DNA from 2 places in the Xenorhabdus griffiniae genome. Region 2 is predicted to be linked to the other one. Evidence: predicted binding sites of a transcription regulator. Region 2 holds the regulator's gene; the other holds the start of a gene.
What was found. The regulator Fur, encoded in region 2, represses iron uptake genes when iron is present. The targets are predictions, from matches to a motif close to ATAATAATGAGAACNACTATCAA.
Positions count from the first base shown of each region.

Region 1: the regulator Fur is predicted to act here: its motif matches at 1,984-2,006, upstream of fes (enterochelin esterase).

Region 1 is NZ_CP147737.1:578,910-583,558, forward strand. Features, by position in the region: gene WDV75_RS02565 (TonB-dependent siderophore receptor) at 1-1,799, opposite strand, end outside; gene fes (enterochelin esterase) at 2,108-3,412, shown strand; gene WDV75_RS02575 (MbtH family protein) at 3,459-3,713, shown strand; gene WDV75_RS02580 (amino acid adenylation domain-containing protein) at 3,757-4,649, shown strand, end outside.
Region 2 is NZ_CP147737.1:1,577,927-1,582,575, reverse strand. Features, by position in the region: gene WDV75_RS07140 (CopG family ribbon-helix-helix protein) at 1-51, opposite strand, end outside; gene ybfE (LexA regulated protein) at 275-565, shown strand; gene fldA (flavodoxin FldA) at 740-1,273, shown strand; gene fur (ferric iron uptake transcriptional regulator) at 1,455-1,904, shown strand; gene WDV75_RS07120 (beta-N-acetylhexosaminidase) at 2,046-4,649, opposite strand, start outside.

The DNA of each region.
Region 1 (4,649 bases), 1.0 Mb from region 2:
TAGGTATAACTTGCTATCAGGTTAATTTCTGGTGTGATTTGGGAATGAATTTCAGCCTCTGCTCCTTTTGAACCAATTTTGCCAATTTGCTCGCTAAAACGGGTAACTGGGTTACGGGTGGTTACGTTTTTCTGGGTGATATCGAACAGAGAAAGTGTTAACAGCGTATCACTATCTTTGGGTTGGAATTTAATCCCGATTTCAGTTTGTTCACCGGTTGTAGGTTTGAATGCCGGTGTACCAGGTGCTCCTTGAGACAAGTTAGGTTCAAAGGAGGTGCTGTAACTGATATAAGGCGAAATGCCGTTATCAAAGGCATACAACAAACCCGCACGTCCTGTGAATGCACGGTCTTTTTGTGTTGTTGAGGTGTTTTTGAGCAGGTTTTGTTGCTTGGTTTCAGTCCAGTCATAACGGCCGGACAGAACTAAATTCCAGTTTTCCCAACTGAGTTGGTCTTGTACGTAAGCACCTAACTGGTAAAGTTTCTTTTTGTCATTTAAAGAAAGAGATAACTCATTTTCATTGACGGGGATACCCCAAACTGGATTTGACCAATCAAAGTTGTATTGACTACCGCTTTTATACCATCTTTTGCTAAGGCTATCCGCCCATTTGTAATCGATTCCACTAATAACGTTATGATCAATGTTACTGGTTGAGAATAGTGCCTTCAGCTGATTATCCACATTAAATGATTGCGTTTTGTTGTATTCCCTCTGTGGACGGCGTTGGATACTGGTTGGTAGGTCTTTTACATCCGATACATAAACGAAAAGCTTAAAACGTTCATTTGCTCTTGAATAACGCAGGTTTTGTTGGAAAGAGAAAACATCATTAATGTCATGCTCAAGAATATAGCCGATAGAGGATTGTTCCCGTCTGGACTGATTAAAAGAAGGCTCACTGAGATTCATCTTGTAGGGAATATAGCCCGCATTGGGAACAGATGTTACGGTGCCTTTTTTAGGATAGAAATTACGGAATCCCGCTTTGGGATCGTACTGATAACTGCTCAGCAACGTGAAGGTCGTATTGTCGTTTGGTATCCATGTCAGAGCTGGAGCAATGGCAATTCGCTCTTTTTTATAATCTTTGACAAATTGTTTTTGGGTGCTGACGATACCATTTAAACGATAAAGAACGGGAATGTCATCACCCAATGCCCCACCAAAATCAAAGGCTAATTCACCCAGGCTCCGGTTACCTGCTTTCATCTGGACTTTACGAATGGCCTCTGCTGTGGGCCTTTTGCTTGTCATATTAATCAAGCCGCCAGGGCTGACCTGACCATATAGCACAGATGCCGGCCCATGCACTAACTCTACACGTTCCAATAGCCAAGGATCGAGCTGATTACCATAACTCAAGCCATCAAGGAATTTAGGCGCGTAACGAAAACCACGGGTAATCACTTCGTCATTACGGTTAGAAGAGCCGCGGTAGTTAGTCACAACGCCACTTGAATAATTCAGGGCATCGGCAACGCTCGTTGCGCCTTGTGCTTCTATTTGTGCGCGATTGATGACACTGATTGACTGGGGAGTCTTGATAAGCGGAGTGAGGCTTTTGGTGCCTGCGGCACTGTCTGATTCTACAATGTTTTTTCCAGAATACCCTTCCGTCTTGCTTGTGACGATTAAGGTATCTTCGCTGTTATTGGAAGTCCCATTATTGGCTGAGGCATAGGGAGATAACAGTAAGACAGAAGTAAGCGATAAGAATAATTTATTATAGTTATAGTTTCTATTTGTTCTTTTTGCGGTTTTCAATATCTTATTCTTGCTAGGCAATACCATGGATTTCATCTCTCAATATAGATACTTTTAAAATAATTGATAAAAATCAAATTGATAATTAAGGCGACACCACTATGGCTAAGCTGAATAGTGAGGGCCTCCTGCCTCGTTACTCCTGATAATGCTCCATTAACTCTGTTAGCCAGTGATTAAGATTAATAAAATAAATTGGATAATATTGCAAACAAAAATCATTATCAATATCATTGGTGAATGATAATCGTTTTTATTTTCTAGGATCGTTGCTGGTGTGGTGTATCAAATGGATATGTCATTTGTGAGCGGATTTTTTTGAAGGGGATAAAGGGATGACATTAGTTTTTCAGCCACCAGGTACGGCAGCTCATTTATTAGCTGCGCGTCATGTTGGCAGTGAGTTGTGGTGGAAAAATATTGCTATTTTGGGAACACCCATTATAGAAATTACGAATAATCATCAAGTTAAAACAACCTTCTTTTGGCGAGATCCTAATGGGGACGAACAAAATTCACCTTTTCGCCAAGTCTACATCGATATCAATGGCATCACTGATCATCACTGTCCGCAACCTCAGAGTCTACAACGATTGCCTGAAACGGATATCTGGTATTGGTCAGTGAATCTTGAAGATAACTGGAGAGGAAGTTATCGATTTATACCCGTGACTGACGCACATTTGCCCCCTCAATTTTCAGACGAAATCAAGCAACGTAATCAACAGCAACGTGAATGGTGGATTTCACTCTTTCCATTATCTATTTCAGATCCTTTGAATCTACAGGAATGTCATCGTAATGGGCTTGGTTTGCCTTTATCGGCGATCCATATGCCCCATGCACCTGCACAGACCGCATGGTCATTAATTGATGGGAGCCGTCCACATCATACTGCGCAGCCGGATAAACGTGAGCCTTTGCTTTTGCACTGGCACAGTGATCGGCTTAACAATCAAAGGCGTGTTTGGCTTTATTCCACAGGGGAAGAAACCGCCCCCTCCCGTCCTCTTATCATTCTGCTGGATGGGTTGACTTGGGCGGAAAGAACTCCAGTTTTTCCGGTGATTGAGGTAGCAACTGAAAAACAGCAGATACCAGAGGCGGTTTGGCTGTTGATTGATGTTATTGATATGCCGCATCGAGAGCGGGAACTTCCCTGCAATCCCGATTTTTGGCAAGCGATTCAGGATGAATTGCTGCCGCTTGTCGCACAGTATGTAGCTTTTAGCGATGATCCTGCACAAACAGTGATAGCAGGACAGAGTTACGGAGGGCTGGCGGCATTGTATGCCGCGCTCCATTGGCCACAACGTTTTGGTTGTGTTCTCACACAGTCAGGATCTTTCTGGTGGCCTGATAGCAAAATTGTTCGGCAGTTTATGCCATCTTCTGACCATAAACCAGGTTGGCTGACACAGCAGGTTCTTGGGCAAAAAGTTATTCCTTCGTCGTTAAAAATTTTTCAGGAAGCGGGTTCCCGTGAAGCAGATATCCATTTTGTCAATGATCAAATGTATGCCGCGTTGCAAGGGGCGGGGCACAACGTGAATTATCGCGTGTTTAATGGTGGACACGATGTGTTGTGCTGGCGTGGTGGGTTATTTGATGGCCTTGGTTGGTTACTGGCTAAAAAATGATATGAAAAACCGATTATTGTAATCCAAGAATTGATGAGAATTAAAAATGAATTTGGAACAAAAGAATCCTTTTGATGATGACGAAGCCACTTTTTATGTACTGATAAATAATCAACAACAATATAGCCTTTGGCCGACTTTTGCCGCACAACCCGCCGGCTGGGAGCGGGTTATTGGCCCAGATTCACGGGCCGCTTGTATCGCATACATAGAAGAGCATTGGGTGGATATGCGTCCGGCTAGTCTGCGCAATTTCGATCTGCGTCAACCATCTGCGCGAACCACAGATAAATCAAACTGATAATGCTGATGGTTTAACCTGTCGATAAGAAAGGAAATTAAACGTGCTCAATGTATTGCCATGTACTGAAATTAAGTCAGTCGATTTAACGTTGCCACTTGTCGCTGCTCAGCCTGGAATTTGGGTGGCTGATCAGCTTGCCAACCGCCGTAATGTGTTCACCATTGCGCATTATATTGAAATTAATGGGAGACTGGATCGCACCCTATTTGACGCCGCTATTCGTCAGGGATTGGCTGAAGCCGATACCATTCACGCGCGATATTTTGTTAATGAAGAGGGAGAGCCTGTACAGCAAATTCCAGCCTTCTGTAATGCACAGCAAGTAATTGCTCCTGAGTGGTTTGATTTCTCTCATGGACAAAGCGAAGAGGGAGAACGTCTATCACAGGAATTAATGCGAACAGATCTGGCTGCTGAGTTACCTGCCGATGGAGAACGTCCTCTATATCGACAAGTGATCATGCAGGTTGATGCTCAACCAGAGCGCTGGTACTGGTATCAGCGTTTTCACCATCTAATGTTGGATGGCTTCAGTTTTGATGCTCTGACTCGACGCATTATTGATATCTATAATGCATTCAGAGCAGGTCGCCAGCCAACTGAAAATCCTTTCTGTTCCTTTGAATTAGTCGTCAAAGAGTACCTGAGTTGGGAGCAATCTGCTGCGAAAGCAGAGTCAGCTACGTTCTGGCAAAAGCATACCCGTGAACGAGGTGTTGCTGTTTCACTTTCTACTGAGAATATTGATAATAATAACAATGCATTACCTCTTAATTATCATTGTCATTTTCCGCTTACCCAGTTTGTTTCAGTAAGGGACGATGATTTACTGCGGCCATTCCAGCCAGCTGAAATTGTGATGGCTACACTCTGCATCTATTTCTATCGCATGAGTGGAGAAAAACATCTGTCGATTGGTTTTCCTTTTATGCG
Region 2 (4,649 bases):
ATCACTTTTCAGTGTATCATCGACCCTAAATGTAAATGTCGTTTCACTCATGGTTATACCTCAATAGTTACCTATACAGCATGTGTTACATTGTCATACATGTTAGCTCTGGGGAGAAAATCCCGCAAGGAAAGAGTTCAAATTTCACTCAAAACACACTCACAACATTTGAGCCATCCCAACAATCTCTCCTATCAACTAGTAGCGACACGCGCCCAGCTAAGGTATTATTGCCCGCTATATTATTGGTACACGCCCATTATCAATTGAATTTATGGCAAAAGAACAAACTGATCGCACCACACTGGATTTGTTCGCAGATGAACGCAGGCCTGGGCGACCTAAAACAAATCCACTGTCCAGGGATGAACAGCTTAGGATCAATAAACGCAACCAGTTGCGACGAGATAAAGTCAGAGGATTGCGTCGAGTGGAACTCAAACTTAATGAAGATGCCGTCGCAGCACTAAATCATCTGGCAAAACAGCGCAACATTAGCCGCAGTGAATTGATTGAACAAATGCTATTAGCCCAACTGACAGAAAAAAATCACCTTGCCGATTAACGGCTTTTATTAAACACAACGAAGCGGTGTCACCACACAAATCTGACAGATTTGTCATGGATGTTTGGTCAAAATAACGCTTTTCATGTTACTGAAACTGACATTTTTCTAGCTGATTTCAGCGTGATGTGTATAGATTTAATACACAAATAAAACAAGAGGTTAACCCATTTTATGGCAATAATAGGTATATTCTTCGGCAGTGATACAGGCAACACAGAGAACATCGCCAAAATGATCCAAGAAAAATTGGGCGGTGCTGATGTTGCTGAAGTCCACGATATTGCCAAAAGCAGCAAAGAAGACATTGAAGCCTTCGATATTCTGCTGCTTGGCATCCCAACCTGGTATTACGGTGAAGCTCAATGTGACTGGGATGATTTCTTCCCAACACTGGAAGAGATCAACTTCGACGGAAAACTGGTTGCTTTGTTCGGCTGTGGTGATCAGGAAGATTATGCAGAATACTTCTGTGACGCTATGGGCACCATTCGCGATATTATTGAACCTCGTGGTGCCATTATTGTAGGTCACTGGCCAACCGAAGGATATCATTTTGAAGCGTCTAAAGGTATGGCCGACGATAACCATTTTATTGGCCTGGCCATTGATGAAGATCGTCAACCTGAATTGACAGATGAGCGCGTTGAAAACTGGGTGCAGCAGATCAAGGCTGAAATGAGCCTGTCAGAGATCCTAGGCGCTTAAGCTTAATAAGAAGAGAAAAGCCCTTTCAGGCAGGATTATTCTTGCATAATGTGTCATGATATATGAATAGGCATGGTTTTCATTTTTAATATCCATGCCTATAATCAGCAACATGAAACTCCCTCACGATACCCCCAAGTATCATAAGTGCACTTAACTCAAGTTACAGGACTGAATCCGCATGACCGACAACAATAAAGCATTGAAAAATGCTGGACTTAAAGTAACTCTTCCACGACTGAAAATTCTGGAAGTGCTACAGGACCCAGAATGCCATCATGTCAGTGCGGAGGATCTCTACAAAAAACTGATTGATATCGGTGAAGAGATTGGCCTCGCCACTGTCTATCGCGTGTTGAACCAGTTCGATGATGCTGGCATTGTCACACGCCACAATTTTGAAGGCGGTAAATCGGTTTTTGAACTCACTCAGCAACATCACCATGACCATCTGATTTGTCTCGACTGCGGTAAAGTCATTGAATTTAACGATGAATTCATTGAGGAGCGTCAGAAAAATATCGCTGAGCGTTATGGAATTAAGCTCTCAAACCACAGTCTTTATTTATATGGTCACTGTGCTGATGGTGATTGCCGCGAAAATAGCACGCTTCATGATGAAAAAGCATGATAAACAAGCGCTGACAATGAAATAATTGCAACCATTTGCTTCTGCAATTTATTCACCTAAATAAGCAACCTGCCGATTAACTTGATAATTAATCGGCAGGTTGCTTTATCAATTTATTGCCCTCATTTCTCCAGGCAACTGTTAGAGTTTAACTTCATCTATACGGCTAAAACGGCTTCTATCAGTATTGGCAGAACGAATTTTCACATTGCCGCTGACATGAGGCCGCTGTCTGTCATTATAATCCTGCCATGTTTTTCCATTATCCAATGAGTATTGGATAACCACCCCTGGTAATGCGATATTCGCTTCTAGTGTTCCAGAAACAATTCTGCCGCCTGGCACTGGCAAACGATATGTGATTTTGGCGCTATCCAGCTTAGCCAGCTCACGCTGTCCTATCAGATTGGCAAAGCGTTCCCAATCTTGTTGCAAGAGAGCAATCTCAACATAATGCGTTATTCCACCTTTATATTCCCTGCCCTGCTGATAATTCTGCTCCCATTCAGCTTGGTGCCATGCCCGTTCCGCCAGCGGCAATAAGCGTGGATAGATCATATATTCCATTTGTTCATCGGTACGCACGGTTTCACTCCATGATTGCCCCGATATGCCATAAGCTCCCGGCCAGCGTTTATTACTATGGGTATTAAAGTGATAGCCATCACGATCCACCGAAGTCTCAGCATTTTGTGGCATATTGTTCGGGGCAAAGCTGAAAATTTTCGCCTCATCATTAAAGCGAGTTGCCCAATAGTAGCCCCGCTCTTTCGGATGAACTTCATATGGCATATCCAGATAAACATAATCAGGACTGGAAACAACAACCCGATAACCCTTATTCGCCCAGTCATTGGCAGAATCGTAGCCTCCCCAATATAGGGTATCCCAGAAGTTCACTGCTACATATTGAGTCGCGAAATCTTTTGCCGATTTGGCATATTTTAGGCCATCCTGCCATGCCTGCATGGTGCTGATACCGTGGGCATTGACGATTTTGCTGACTTCAATGGCAAAATAACTGGCAAGTTCATCAACATCTTTAATGACGCCTTGCGCTATCATCTTCTGACAAGCCTGAGATTTTGCCCACGGCTTGTCTTCAATTTTCTGGTTGATAATCCCCTTATCTGGCACAATCGGTCCATCTCTATCCTGATATCCAGCACCCAAACGAATATTTTTTGCCTCATCCCCACCAAAATGCCATGTATTCAACGGCAGACCGGCCGCTTTATGCATGGCAACAACTTCGCTAATTACTTTATCGACAAACCGTTTTGAAGAGTCCATACACGGGTTAAGATAACTGTGACGATCATAGAACTGCACTGAGGTTGTATTCGAGGTATCTGTCGGATCAAGCAGACGATATTCATTGGCTTCCTGCTCTTTGCCCTGTGCCATAAGCCGCTTATAGCGCGCTTCCATCGACATCACTGCGGCACGAGCATGGGCGGGGATATCAATTTCTGGGATCACTTCTATCTGGCGGGCTTTGGCATAATGCAAAATATCAATGTAATCCTGACGGCTAAAATAACCACTTCCCATGTTGTGGCTATCTGGGCCTGATCCCAACTGCGGCAATAAGCATTGAGTCTCACTCAGATCATGACAGCGTTGACTACCGATTTCTGTCAATTCCGGTAAACCAGGGATCTCCAAACGCCAGCCTTCATCGTCACTTAGATGGAAATGGAATTTGTTCAGTTTATAGCGGGACATTTGATCAAGCAGGCGCAGGACAGCTTCTTTACTATGAAAATTTCGTCCAACATCGAGGAACACCCCACGATATTCAAACCGTGGTGCATCTTTTGCCGTCAATGTCGCAATCTTTGGCATACCATTGGCAGGAAGTAAGGAAAACAGTGACTGCAAACCATAGAATACGCCAGATTGATCAAACGCGACGATTTGTGTTCCTTTGGTAGTAATCTCCAATGAATACGCACCGTTTACTCTCCAGGACTTGGTAAATTGGTTTGCGTTGATCTGGGTCGCTATTCGATAACCGTTATCCGTTAAAGGAATATCACGGGCTTTGAAATGCTCCTTGATCACGTTAATAGATTCGCCACTCAATCCGCCCAACTCTAATTTCACGCCACGAGATAAATCCACATCCTGGGAATGAACGGAAAGGACTTTCGGTGTCGGAATAATCTGTCCTCGCAGCTTATCTTCACTGATTATTGCCACCTGTTGGTTTTTTGCAAAGCGGTTTTCAGGTGTCATCAGGATATTGTTATCCGCGGTGGTTCGTTTCCACTGTTCACCTTCCAGATCGGATAAAAATTGGCTGATGTTCTCCGTATCGGTACTTACCAAGACCTTGGGCCTTGCATCACCGGAAGTCGCATACCAACGCGGCATAAAATCCGTACTGTAAATTTGCCAATATTCACCAATAATCGGTAACACGACCTTTTCATTGGCTTTGATGCCCGTAAATTTTTTCGTCGGTTCCAGTTTATGTAAGTCACCCGTAACATGAGTGATTTTATATTGATCATTATCCAGTTTCAGTATTTGGCGAATACTGTGAAAATAGAGCGCCCAATCAGAAGAGTTGATTGCCTGCTCACCATTGCTCAAGATGATATTGACTCGATTACAGGCCGCCGAATCAGCGCCAAGAATGGCACAATCTGTACCATGTGAACCCGCCTGATTATCAATGACGTTGAAATTGACTTTTAACTGGCTCAGCAAATCTACGATCTGCTGTGATGACATTGC